DNA from 4 places in the Massilia sp. UYP32 genome. Region 2 is predicted to be linked to each of the others. Evidence: predicted binding sites of a transcription regulator. Region 2 holds the regulator's gene; each other region holds the start of a gene.
The links. Region 2 encodes sigma-54, which starts transcription at its own class of promoters, with help from an activator protein. Its sites were predicted from a motif close to TGGCANGNAANCTGCTTT; they were not measured.
Positions count from the first base shown of each region.

Region 1: ABIB42_RS22765 (circularly permuted type 2 ATP-grasp protein) is a predicted target of sigma-54. The motif match lies at 1,719-1,736, and genes of this name have one in related genera.
Region 3: ABIB42_RS22430 (PEP-CTERM sorting domain-containing protein) is a predicted target of sigma-54. The motif match lies at 1,527-1,544, and genes of this name have one in related genera.
Region 4: ABIB42_RS18575 (ethanolamine ammonia-lyase subunit EutB) is a predicted target of sigma-54. The motif match lies at 1,740-1,757, and genes of this name have one in related genera.

Region 1 covers NZ_JBNDIK010000033.1:2,702-5,793, reverse strand. The annotation lists gene ABIB42_RS22770 (DUF2126 domain-containing protein) at 1-1,596, opposite strand, end outside; gene ABIB42_RS22765 (circularly permuted type 2 ATP-grasp protein) at 1,760-3,092, shown strand, end outside.
Region 2 covers NZ_JBNDIK010000026.1:90,379-93,470, reverse strand. The annotation lists gene ABIB42_RS20195 (enoyl-CoA hydratase/isomerase family protein) at 1-614, opposite strand, end outside; gene hpf (ribosome hibernation-promoting factor, HPF/YfiA family) at 738-1,097, opposite strand; gene ABIB42_RS20185 (RNA polymerase factor sigma-54) at 1,173-2,648, opposite strand; gene lptB (LPS export ABC transporter ATP-binding protein) at 2,660-3,092, opposite strand, start outside.
Region 3 covers NZ_JBNDIK010000032.1:18,386-21,477, reverse strand. The annotation lists gene ABIB42_RS22435 (hypothetical protein) at 1-1,028, opposite strand, end outside; gene ABIB42_RS22430 (PEP-CTERM sorting domain-containing protein) at 1,580-2,221, shown strand; gene ABIB42_RS22425 (c-type cytochrome) at 2,324-3,092, opposite strand, start outside.
Region 4 covers NZ_JBNDIK010000023.1:115,299-118,390, forward strand. The annotation lists gene ABIB42_RS18570 (pilus assembly protein TadG-related protein) at 1-1,444, opposite strand, end outside; gene ABIB42_RS18575 (ethanolamine ammonia-lyase subunit EutB) at 1,860-3,092, shown strand, end outside.

The DNA.
Region 1 (3,092 bases), on a different contig from region 2:
GATCGGCGAGTCGCCCTCGAGCAGGTACAGGTGTTCGCGCCGCAGCGGCCAGGCCGAGGTGCGCCAGCCGGCGCCGTCGGCGGCCTGCAGCGGCAGCACGTAGCCGGCCACCTGGCCCAGGCCGCGTTCGAGCAGGCGCGCCAGCCGGCGCCGTTCCTCCGGCGCGTCCAGGTCTGCCCGCAGGGGATCGAGGTTGGGCGGCAGCGCCTGCTCGCGTTGGGCCTGCAGCAGCACGTCCTCATAGGCGGGGATGGCGCTGCCGGCGGGCAGGCCGAGCGCATCGACCAGCGCGGCGGCGAAGCGGCGGGCGTCTCCGGCGTCATAGCCGTCGTCGACGTGTTCGCTAGAAAACAGGCCGGGGTCGCGCCACAGCGGCTCGCCGTCGACGCGCCAGAAGATGTTCAGCGCCCAGCGCGGCAGCGGTTCGCCCGGATACCATTTGCCCTGGCCGTAGTGCAGCAGGCCGCCGGGCGCGAAATGATTCTTGAGCCGCTGCGCCAGCGTGCCGGCCAGCGCGCGTTTGCGCTCGCCATGGGCCTGGGTATTCCACTCCGGCGCGTCCATGTCGTCGATCGAGACGAAGGTGGGCTCGCCGCCCTGGGTCAGGCGCACGTCCTGGGCCAGCAGGTCGGCGTCGACCTGCCGGCCCAGGCGGTCGATGGCCTCCCAGTCGGCGTCCGAATACGGCTTGGTCACGCGCGGGTCTTCATGGATGCGGGTGATCGTCATCTCGTGGATGAAGGTGACCTCGGCCTTGTCGCTGAAGCCCGTCACCGGCGCCGCCGACGAGGGCAGCGCCGTGCAGGCGAGCGGAATATGGCCTTCGCCGGCCAGCATGCCCGAGGTCGGGTCGAGCCCGATCCAGCCGGCGCCGGGGATGTACACCTCGGTCCAGGCGTGCAGGTCGGTGAAGTCTTCGAGCGCGCCGCTCGGACCGTCGAGCGCCTCCTGGTCGGCGCGCAGCTGGATCAGGTAGCCGGAAACGAAACGCGCCGCCAGTCCCATCGTGCGCAGGATCTGCACCAGCAGCCAGCCACTGTCGCGGCAGGAGCCGGAACGCTTCTCGAGCGTGTCTTCGGGCGTCTGCACGCCCGGTTCCATGCGCAGCAGATAGGCGATGTCGCGCTGCAGGCGCTGGTTGATCGCCACCAGGAAGTCGGTGGTGTTCATCGGCTGCGCCAGCAGCTCGCGCCGCGCCGCTTCTACCCATGCCAGCAGCAGCGGGCCGGCCGGCTCGGGCTGCGCGTAGGCGCTCAGTTCCCCCTGCAACTGCTCGGGATAGACAAAGGGAAAATGCTCCGCATATTGTTCGATGAAGAAATCGAAGGGATTGATGACGGTCATGTCGGCGACCAGGTCGACCGTGAACTCGAGCGTATCCGTTTTTTCCGGGAACACGAAACGGCCGATGTAATTCCCGTAGGGGTCTTGCTGCCAGTTGATGAAATGCTCCTGCGGCAGCACCGACAGCGAATACGACAGGATCGGCGTGCGCGCATGCGGCGCCGGACGCAGGCGCACCTCATGCGGCGAGAGGGCGACTTGCCGGTCGTAGCGGTAACTGGTCTTGTGGTGCAGCGCGATACGGATAGCCATGCGGGAGTGCCTTTATAGGGGTGGTCACGAACGATACCAGCACATCGATATATACCTGTTTCAACTGTGCACAAGCATGATTCATACCCGCAATATAATTCTCTCGTGCGGCGTCGCCGAGCTGGCACGTTTCTTGATTGCACCTATGCCACTGGAGGATCCGATGCCGAACTTTTACGATGAAATGTATTCCTCTGCGGCAATTGCAAGGCCTCACTACGACGCGTTTGCGCGGTGGCTTGCCTTGCAGTCGCCGCAACTGATCGCGCAAAAACGTGCCGAAGCCGAGCTGACCTTCCAGCGGGTGGGGATCACCTTTGCCGTCTACGGCGACAACGCCGGCAAGGAGCGCTTGATCCCGTTCGACATCATTCCGCGCGTGATCGACGCCGCCGAATGGGCCCGGCTGCAGGCCGGCCTGGTGCAGCGGGTGACCGCGCTGAACCGTTTCCTGCACGATGTCTACCATGACCAGGATATCCTGAAGGCGGGCGTCATCCCTTCCGAACAGATCCTGAACAATGCGCAGTACCGGCCCGCGATGCAGGGCGTCAAGGTGCCTTCGAACATCTATGCCCATATCGCCGGCGTCGACATCGTGCGCGCGGGCGAGGGCGAGTTCTACGTCCTGGAAGACAATCTGCGGGTGCCTTCCGGCGTGTCCTACATGCTGGAAAACCGCAAGATGATGATGCGGCTGTTTCCCGCCCTGTTCGCGAGCAACCGCGTGGCGCCGGTCGAGCACTATCCCGACCTGCTGCTCGACAACCTGCGCACCGTGGCGCCGGACGGACCGCTTGACCCGACCGTGGTCGTGCTCACGCCGGGCATGCACAACTCGGCCTATTTCGAACACGCATTCCTGGCCCAGCAGATGGGCGTGGCGCTGGTGCAGGGGCAAGACCTGTATGTCAGCGACGACACCGTCTACATGCGCACCACGCGCGGGCCGAAGCAGGTCGACGTCATCTATCGCCGCATCGACGACGACTACCTCGATCCACGCGCCTTCCGCCCCGAGTCCACGCTGGGCGTGCCGGGCCTGCTCGACGCGGTGCGCGCGGGGCGGGTGGGCCTGGCCAACGCCATCGGCACCGGGGTGGCCGACGACAAGTCGATCTATCCCTACGTGCCGGACATGATCGAATTCTACCTGGGCGAAAAGCCGATCCTGAACAACGTGCCGACCTACCAGTGCCGGAAAAAGGAAGACCTGGCCTACACCCTGTCTCGGCTGCCCGAGCTGGTGGTGAAGGAAGTGCACGGCGCCGGCGGCTATGGCATGCTGGTCGGCCCGGCCTCGACCCACGCCGAGATCGAGGCCTTCCGCGCGCGCTTGATCGCCAACCCGGACGGCTATATCGCCCAGCCCACGCTGGCCTTGTCGGCCTGCCCGACCTATGTCGAATCGGGCATCGCGCCGCGCCATATCGACCTGCGTCCCTTCGTCCTGTCGGGCAAGACCGTGTCGATGGTGCCGGGCGGCCTGACCCGGG
Region 2 (3,092 bases):
GACGCGATCAGGGCATGCAGGGCCCGCAGTTCGGCGCCCGGCACGAAGACATCGGCCAGACCGATATGGAGCGCGTCGGCGGCGCCGATCGTCAGCCCGGTCAGGCCCAGGTAGTTGCCCAGCTGTCCGGGCGCATGCGACAGGAAGTGGCTGCCGCCGACGTCCGGGAACAGGCCGATGTTCACCTCGGGCATGGCCATCTTCGTGCGCTCGGTCACGATGCGCAGGCCGCAGTCCGGGCCGCCCTGGGCGATGCCCATGCCGCCGCCCATCACGACGCCATCCATGATGGCGATGTAGGGCTTCGGGTAGAAATGGATCAGGTGGTTCAGCGCGTATTCTTCGGTGAAGAAATCCTCGAGCAGCGCGCTGCCGCCCATCGGCGTCGCATGGCCGACCTCATGGAAGAAGCGGATGTCGCCGCCCGCGCACAAGGCCTTCTCGCTGCTGCTGGTCAGTACGACCGCGTCGACCTGCCCGTCATGCCGCCAGGCGCGCAGCACAGTGGTGAGCGCGCGCACCATCTCGAGCGACAGCGAATTGAGCGCCTTCGGGCGGTCCAGGGTGATGATGCCGGTGCGGTTGGCGACGCGGGTCAGGACGTGGTCGGTCATGGCGTAATCCGTAATGGAGAGACATGCATTTTACCGAACACACGAAACGCGTCATATCGGGGAGCTGGATGCAAAAAGGGCGTCCCCTCAGACGCCCTTAGCTAGTGTGAGCCCTGCGCCTGATCAGGCGACAGCAGCGTCTTCGCCGCCGTTTTCCGGCAGGCGTTTGATCGAGGTACGGCTATGGTCCTTCAGCATTTGCTTGTGTTTCAGAATCTGTCTGTCCAGCTTATCCATCAGCGTATCGATCGCGGCGTACAGGTCTTGCGCGACACTTGCCACGTGCAGGGTCTTGCCCGACACCTGGACGTTGATCTCTGCTTTCTGCCTTTTTTCTTTTTCAGTGAGGTTGTCGACGGCCAGGAAGACGTGGGTGTCGATCACCTGGTCGAAATGGCGAATGATGCGCTCGAGCTTATTCTGAACGTATTCACGGATGGCGGGGGTTACTTCGAGATGATGGCCACTGATTGTGAGGTTCATACACACTCCTTTGAAAAGGTTGCACCGTGTGGACCACACCAACGCGACAAGGCACGACGGGTGTGGACGGCGCAGTTACAAGGACTTGCGGAGGCTTACAGGGGGTATCTTGAGGGCTTCACGGTATTTTGCAACCGTCCGGCGCGCGATGACCATGCCTTGTTCCCCGAGCATCTCCGCGATCTTGCTGTCGGACAATGGGTTCCTAGGGTCTTCTGCTCCTGTCAATTGTGCGATGAGCGCACGGATTGCCGTCGAGGATGCTTCGCCTCCCGCCTCGGTGGCAACGTGGCTGCCGAAGAAATACTTCAACTCAAACATGCCGTGCGGGGTCAGCATGTATTTCTGCGTTGTGACACGAGAAATTGTGCTCTCGTGTAGGCCTAGTGTATCAGCTATCTCACGTAAAACAAGGGGCCGCATGGCAACCGCGCCATGGGAGAAAAAGTTGCGCTGGCGCTCGACGATCGCCTCCGCCACGCGCAGGATGGTGTCGAATCGCTGGCGCATATTCTTGATGAGCCACTTCGCTTCCTGCAGCTGCGCGCCCATCTGCGCTTCGCTCTTGCCCTGCTTGAGCAGGCTGGCGTACAGGCTGTTCACGCGCAGGCGCGGCATCACGTCCGGGTTCAGGGTGACCGCCCAGCCGCTCTTGGAACGGCGCACGATCACGTCCGGCACCACGTAGTCCGACACGTTCGAGGCGAACGCCGCGCCCGGATGCGGATTGCATTGGCGCACCACGGCCTGCACCTCGCGCAAGTCTTCGTCGTCGCAGTCGAGCGCTTTTTTCAGCTTGCTGTATTCGCGCTGGGCGAACCAGCTCAGGTAACCCTCGACGATGGTCAGCGCCATGCGCCGCGTCACCAGCGGCACGCCCGGCATGCGCCGGATCTGCAGCGCCAGGCACTCGGCCGCGCTGCGCGCGCCGACGCCCACCGGGTCCATGCTCTGCACCAGCGCCAGCGCACACCGTAATTCGTCGATCTCGATCTCGAGTTCTTCGGGCAGCCTGGCGTGGATCTCGTCGAGCGGCTCTTCCAGGTAGCCGTTGTCGTCCAGCGCATCGATCACCAGCTCGGCCAGCGCACGGTCGCGCGCCGACAGGATGGCTTCGCGCACCTGTTCCATCAGGTGTTCGCGCAGCGTGATGGCGCAGGCCTCCAGTTGCGGGCGGCCGTCCTCGTCCTCGCCGCCGCCGGACGATGGCGCGCCGCCGTCGCTCCAGTCGGCATCGACGCGTTCGTTGTCGGCGCCGCCCTCGAAACCCTCGCCCTCCTGCGCCGGCGCACCCTCGCCCTCGGCCTGCTGGCCGGGCGCCGGCGGCGCTTCGCCATTGGCGGGCGCATTGTTGATGGCGCCATCGGCCAGCAGGCGCACCGATCGGTCGAGCGGATCGTCGAGCCGCTCGAGCAAGGGGTTATCGCCCAGTATCTGCTCGATCTCCTGGTGCAGCTCGAGCGTCGACAGTTGCAGCAACCGGATCGACTGCTGCAGTTGCGGCGTAAGCGCGAGGTGCTGCGAAGTGCGAAGTTGCAGGGACTGTTTCATCTAGGCGTCGCTCACATGCGGAAGTGTTCACCCAGGTACACGCGGCGCACCGACTCGTCGGCGATGATGTCGTCAGGACGGCCGGAGGCAAGCACCGCGCCCTGGTTGATGATGTAGGCGCGGTCGCAGATGCCGAGCGTCTCGCGCACGTTGTGGTCGGTGATCAAAACACCGATCCGGCGCTCCTTCAGGAAGCGCACGATGCGCTGGATCTCGATCACGGCGATCGGGTCGACGCCGGCGAACGGTTCGTCGAGCAGCACGAAGCGCGGATTGGTCGCCAGCGCGCGCGCGATTTCCACGCGGCGGCGCTCGCCGCCCGACAGCGACAGCGCCGGATTCTCGCGCAGCTTCTCGATCTGCAGGTCGGCCAGCAGGGTGTCGAGGCGCTCGTTGATCTGGTCTTTCGACAGCGGCTTGCCGTTGTCTTTCTGCAGCTCGAGC
Region 3 (3,092 bases), on a different contig from region 2:
AACTGCGCGCGGTTGACGAAGCCTGCGGCCACCGAACGATAATTGCTCTTCTGCACGGCGCTGCCCTGGCTGGTCACGGTGCCTGTGCCGCTAAAGATATTGTTCTGCAGTAAGACCGGGGTCGTCACTTTGCTGCCGACCAGGACGAAGGTGCCGCGCGAGCTGTCGTCGTTCAGGAAGGTATTGTTCACGACATACAAGTCCTTGCCCGGATTTGTCGCACCTTCCATGCCATAGGCCAGCATGCCTGGATTATTGTGGACCGCCGGCTGGTGGATCACGTTGCCGACGACGTAGCCGGTACCGGCATTCGGCAGGTCGATCTCATAGCTTGGTGCACCTGCCTTGGCAGTGGCCGATGGCGTGCTCGAGAAACGGTTGTAGCTAATCGTATTGACCTTGGCGCGCGACTTCAGATTGTGGCCGACCAGGGCGTCGTGCGAATAGTTATAGCGGAACGCGAGGCTGGCGACATTGCCGATATATAAGTTATGCGAATAGCCATCGCCCGCGCCATTGCGTTCGAATTCGCTGTATTCGATCACGATATTACTGTTGGCGTTGGCGCCGCTCAGAATTCCGTTTTCATTGCCGCGCAGGTAGGACGAGCGCAGCGTGAAGTTAGTGCCCTCAAGGCGTAGCGCGGCGCCGTTCTTGTCTGGCACCTTGGCGCCGAACATCTCGACGTTCTCGACGGTGATGTTATTGCCCTTGACCACCCAGATCGCCTTGCCTTGAGCATTCTTGCCGGCAGCATCGATCTTCGGGCGGCCGTTCACGCCGCGGATAACGAGGTCGCTCGGGCTGATGGCGCAGACGTCACCACTATAGGTCTTGCCACCCTGGATCTCGATGATGTCGCCGGCCTTGGCCTTGGCGAAAGCGGCGCAGGGCGCCGCGTAGGTCTTGCCAGGACCGACGGACAGGGTGGCGGCCGAGGTGCTGCCAATGGCTGCCAGCGACATCAGCAGCGCGGCGTTCAGGCGAAAGACGTGGTGTTTGGTCGATGCAGAGTTGCAGAATTGCATGGTATTTATCCTGTAAAAAATTCCGCTTGGAATTTGTTCCGGTGGGAAAGTTTTGAAGGATACGATATTTACGGCAGTCTACTTGTAACCAATTGTGACAGTGCAATATGGAAATATTTAACAATTACTAACCAATGAATATGAACGGCAACTATTTCATGCAAGTATTTTTGTTCAATAGTGCCAACTGTTTCTGAGCAGTTTAAATTTTCTTTCGAGCAATATTTTGAATCAGGTTTTATTTTGGTATTCAAGAAAATTCACGATAAGGGATTCAACGGCAATACAGTGCAGCGAAATACCACGCGGCATATATCCGTTGCTGGAAGCTGCCCGGGAAGCTTGCGAGAGGAGGAGAATGAACGAAAAGTTGCGCAGAAGACCGATAGTGCAAGGTGATCGCTCGACTTGAGGTAGTGTCGGTATAATTTACAGCGCCTGGATTTGCTTCCGGTAAGCTCGAGCTAATTCACTGATTTTTATAGAAATCAGGCCAAAAGGCATGAATTTTGCTTTGATGTAAGTATAATATTTTGCATCAAGGGGAAAGCATGCGTAAATTTATTGGATCGATTCTTGTAGTCGCCGCAACACTGGGCGCGGGGTCGCAGGCTGCGGTCGCGGCGCCGGTCGTCACTGTCGGTTCCGCCTACTCCTTCTATCTGCAAGGGAGCGAAAGCGATGAGGCGTTTGCCGGCGTCGCCACTTTCGATGACGAGGCAGCCATGGCGGTTCGGGGAGATAGTTTTCTCACCGTGAGCGAATCCGAGAGTGACTTGGGCAATGGTCGATCACTCATCAGTATTCAGATTCGAAGCACTGGCGATTTATTCCCGGTGTTGGGAGAAACAGCGATTTTGGGTATCGGTCTGTTCGATTATCCGCTCGAATTGATGAGCGTCGTTAATTTGTACGAGGCCCGTATTTCTTTCCTCGATTCAAATAATAAGCTGCTCATCGAAACGGATAATCTTGCTGACGGGGTATATCAGAATTATCCTTGGGACGGTTTTTTCCCGGCCACTGACGATGCGTTCGGAACCGAACAAATCGGCGGACTTGGCGTGTTGGGCATTAACTTCGATTTCTTCGTGAGCACCGAGCCGACCGCAGTCCCCGAGCCGGCTGGCGTCCTGCTGGTCGGACTTGGGTTCATGGCCATGCTGACCACGCGCCGTCGCCGCCTGCACTGATCGAAGCGACGTTATTGCTGGGTTGCGCTGCAACAACGTTCATGATCTTTCAAACAAAAAAGCACCCGGCTGGGTGCTTTTTTATTGGAGCCGCAGCGCGTCTTATTTGACGGCGGCCACCATGTAATCGACCGCGGCCTTGATCTCGGCATCGGGGAGGGTAGAGCCGCCTTTTGGGGGCATGAAGCCGGCCTTGCCCTGGAAGCCCTTGATCGCGTGTTCGTACATCACGTTAGCGCCCTGGCCGAGACGCGCGGTCCAGGCCGCCTTGTCGCCGAATTTCGGCGCGCCGGCGATGCCAGCGCCATGGCAGGCGATGCAGGCTGAATCGTAGGCTTTCTTGCCAGCGTCGGCGCTGGCAATGGCTGGCGCGGCTGCCGGGGCAGCGGCGGGCGTTGCGGCCGGAACTGGCGCTACCGGTGCGACGGTGGTAGCGGCGGCATCGGCCGGCGCCTCGGCCGCAGCCGGGGCAGGCGCGGGCTCGGCCGGCTCCTTGAAGCTGGCGCCACTCTTGTTGGTCATGAAGACGACGGCGCGCTCGACCTCGAGATTGTCCAGGTCCGGATTGCCGCCCTTGGCCGGCATCGCGCGGATGCCTTCGATGGCGTGTTTCAGCAGGGTGTCATAGCCTTGCGCCAGGCGTGCGCCCCAGGCGCCGTTGTCGCCGGTCTTCGGCGCCCCGGCCATGCCGCTGTCGTGGCAGGCTGCGCAGGTGGCGGCATAGACGGCGCCGCCGGCCTGCAGCACGCGCGGCGCATTGGCGTCGACCAGGGTGAAACCTTCTTCGGAAACGGGGCGAATGCGGTTGGAGATGGCTTCGGCGCTCTGGCCGTCGGTGCCGGCGCCGGTGGTGGCGGTACTGGTCACGAAC
Region 4 (3,092 bases), on a different contig from region 2:
AAGTCTGTTCATCCGCCAGGCCGGCGAACTCGGCGTACAGATGGGTATCGTCGGCCTTCACGGTCATGAAGAATCTGCCGATTCCCTTCACCGTCGCACGCCCCCCCGATACGGGACACGAGAGCAAGGGAATATTGAGCACCCGCCGGTCGCGCACGCCAGCGTTGACGGGAGCCAGACCATACGTCGCGCCGCCGGCCGTATAAGGGGGCGATGACGGATAACTGGACTTGGCGGTTGGCTCGCCTGGGGTGTACAGGTCTTTCCAGCTCGATGTGGGGAAGGCGGCGTAGCCTCCTGACGGCATGGGATCGGCAAACCGGACTGCCCTGGCATAAGACCAGAGCGGGCCATACTGCGCGCCACTCGTCCCGGCCGGCGATGGATAAGGCCCCGCCACGGTCCAGCGCTTGTGATTGTCGTGGTCCTCATACAATACCGACGCCTGGGCCTGTGGTGTGGTCGTCATCCACGGCACGCTGCCATCATTGAACTTGTAAGGTTTGATGTTCCTGTCGGGCGGCGCGGTGCTGGGGGTGCATGGCGCGGTATATTCATCGAAGCGCGAATTGAATTGTTGGTAGTATTCGCTGAGGGCGAATGGCGACTGCACCGAGACCTTTCCTCCCGATATGCGCGCCATCCCCATCATCCCGGTGCAGACGGACGGCGCGACCGTATTGAAGTCGGCCGCCGCCGACGACGCGGCGCCGGGGCCGACGAACGGATGGATCAGGAAGGTCTGCCCTGCACCCGCCGATTCGGGGTTCAGTTGCATGAGGTCATAGCCGACACCGCGCCGAAAACCGTATTCTTCCAGCTCGCCATTCCGGTTACGCTTCTCATCATCGTGCATTGCACATATCCCGAATGGCATGACGCCGATCGCAGTCGGGCCAGCCACGGCACGTGCGCTTGTCGAGGTCACGGTATCGCCGGACGCGACAACTGGCAGAAACAGGGTCTCCACTTGCCCGTAATCCGGATCCAGTCCCGCGGTATCGATGCGGACGTACAGAAGGCCGTTGGGTGCGCTTCTCGCCGCTGCCTCGCCACTCGTGAGCCATGGACCATCAGGTGAAGCCCCGAATCTGATGGCGTCGTCGGACCAGTCCATCGCTGCCGCCAGGTAGCCATAACTGGGGCCGCCGTACATGACGGGTATCGCAAACAGCGCGGCTGCCTTCTGTGCCGCCTTGGTCAGGCCAGCCCTGGTGCCGTCCAGCTCGATCGCGGCGCTCACCGCAGCGGCGTCGGCGGCGCTCTGGAGTTCCATCTTCCGGTTGTATACGCGGGAAAGGTCCAGTGCCAGGCTGCAGAACCCGCATATGATGATGATCGCTGCAACGCCCATGATTCCTATTGCGCCATCCTCGCGGCCCGGACGCCTGAACGCCACGGGACTAGCGCGTCGCATGTAGGGCGTGCCTCTGTTGATGCCCATGCTGCCTCCTCCGGAATCCACACGCCTTCGAAACACGTATCAGCAAGTCTATTAGTCTTTAGACTATGCAAATTGATTTCTAGCAGTTGGCGCGGGAATTCTGGGAATCGGCATCACCGAATTGCCGGCTGGCGCTGCGTATCGGCCAGCTGGCGCTCCGCACCTTGGTCGGGCCTGGGCGCTGGTCGGCATCGCGCTCTTGCTGGCGTACCCAGCGGCGAAATGTCTCCGGTGTGCAGCCGCTCCTCATCGCTTCATTTTTTCAAAATGGAGCCTCCACAAAACTTGGGGCGATTTACATCGAAGCTGCTTGATCATGCGCGCATTCATCATGAATATGTGGCAGGATCGTCATTGGTATAGACCAGGTTACACAGCCCTCATGTCCATCATCTGCAACTGATCGGAACCAGCCATGAGTCAAATTACTCATACCGTAGGCAAACGGACATATACCTTTGCCGACCTGCGCGAACTCCTGGCCAGGGCAAGCCCGGCACGCTCGGGAGATCATCTGGCGGGAGTCGCGGCCGGCAGTGCCGAAGAACGCGTGGCCGCGCAGATGGCCCTGGCCTCGCTTCCCCTCACGACCTTCCTGAACGAGGCCGTCGTGCCCTACGAGACGGACGAAGTGACTCGCCTGATCCTCGACGAGCACGATGCCGGCGCTTTCCAGCGCATCCGCCACCTGACGGTCGGCGACTTTCGCAACTGGCTGCTGGGCGATGACGCCGACACGGCAACCCTGGGCCAGATCGCCCCGGGAGTCACGCCGGAGATGGCGGCCGCCGTGTCGAAGATCATGCGGATCCAGGACCTGGTGCTGGTCGCGCGCAAATGCCGGTCGGTCACGCGGTTTCGCAACACGATCGGTCTGCCGGGAACGCTGTCGACGCGCCTGCAGCCGAACCATCCGACCGATGACGCGTTCGGCATTGCAGCCAGCCTGCTCGACGGTCTGCTATACGGCAATGGCGATGCCGTCATCGGCATCAACCCGGCCACGGACAACGTGCAGCAGGTGATCCGCATCGTCGAGATGCTCGATGAGATCATCGCCCGTTACCAGGTTCCGACACAGTCGTGCGTGCTGACCCACGTGACCAACACGATCGCGGCCATCGAACGGGGCGCGCCGGTAGACCTGGTATTCCAGTCGATCGCCGGCACCCAGGCCGCGAACGCCAGTTTCGGCATCGAGCTCAAGCTGCTGGCCGAAGCGCAGGCGGCCGCCCTGTCACTGCGGCGGGGCACGGTCGGCGACAACGTGATGTACTTCGAGACCGGCCAGGGAAGCGCGCTGTCGGCCAACGCCAGCCACGGCCTCGACCAGCAGACCTGCGAGGCGCGCGCCTATGCCGTGGCGCGCAAGTTCAAGCCGCTGCTGGTGAACACCGTCGTCGGGTTCATGGGACCGGAATACCTTTATGACGGCAAGCAGATCATCCGAGCAGGACTGGAGGACCACTTCTGCGCCAAGCTGCTGGGCCTGCCCATGGGCTGCGACGTGTGCTACACGAACCATGCCGAGGCGGACCAGGACGACATGGACGTGCTGCTGACGATGCTCGGCGTGGCTGGCTGCACGTTCGTGATGGGCATTCCCGGCTCGGACGACATCATGCTGAACTACCAGACGACCTCGTTC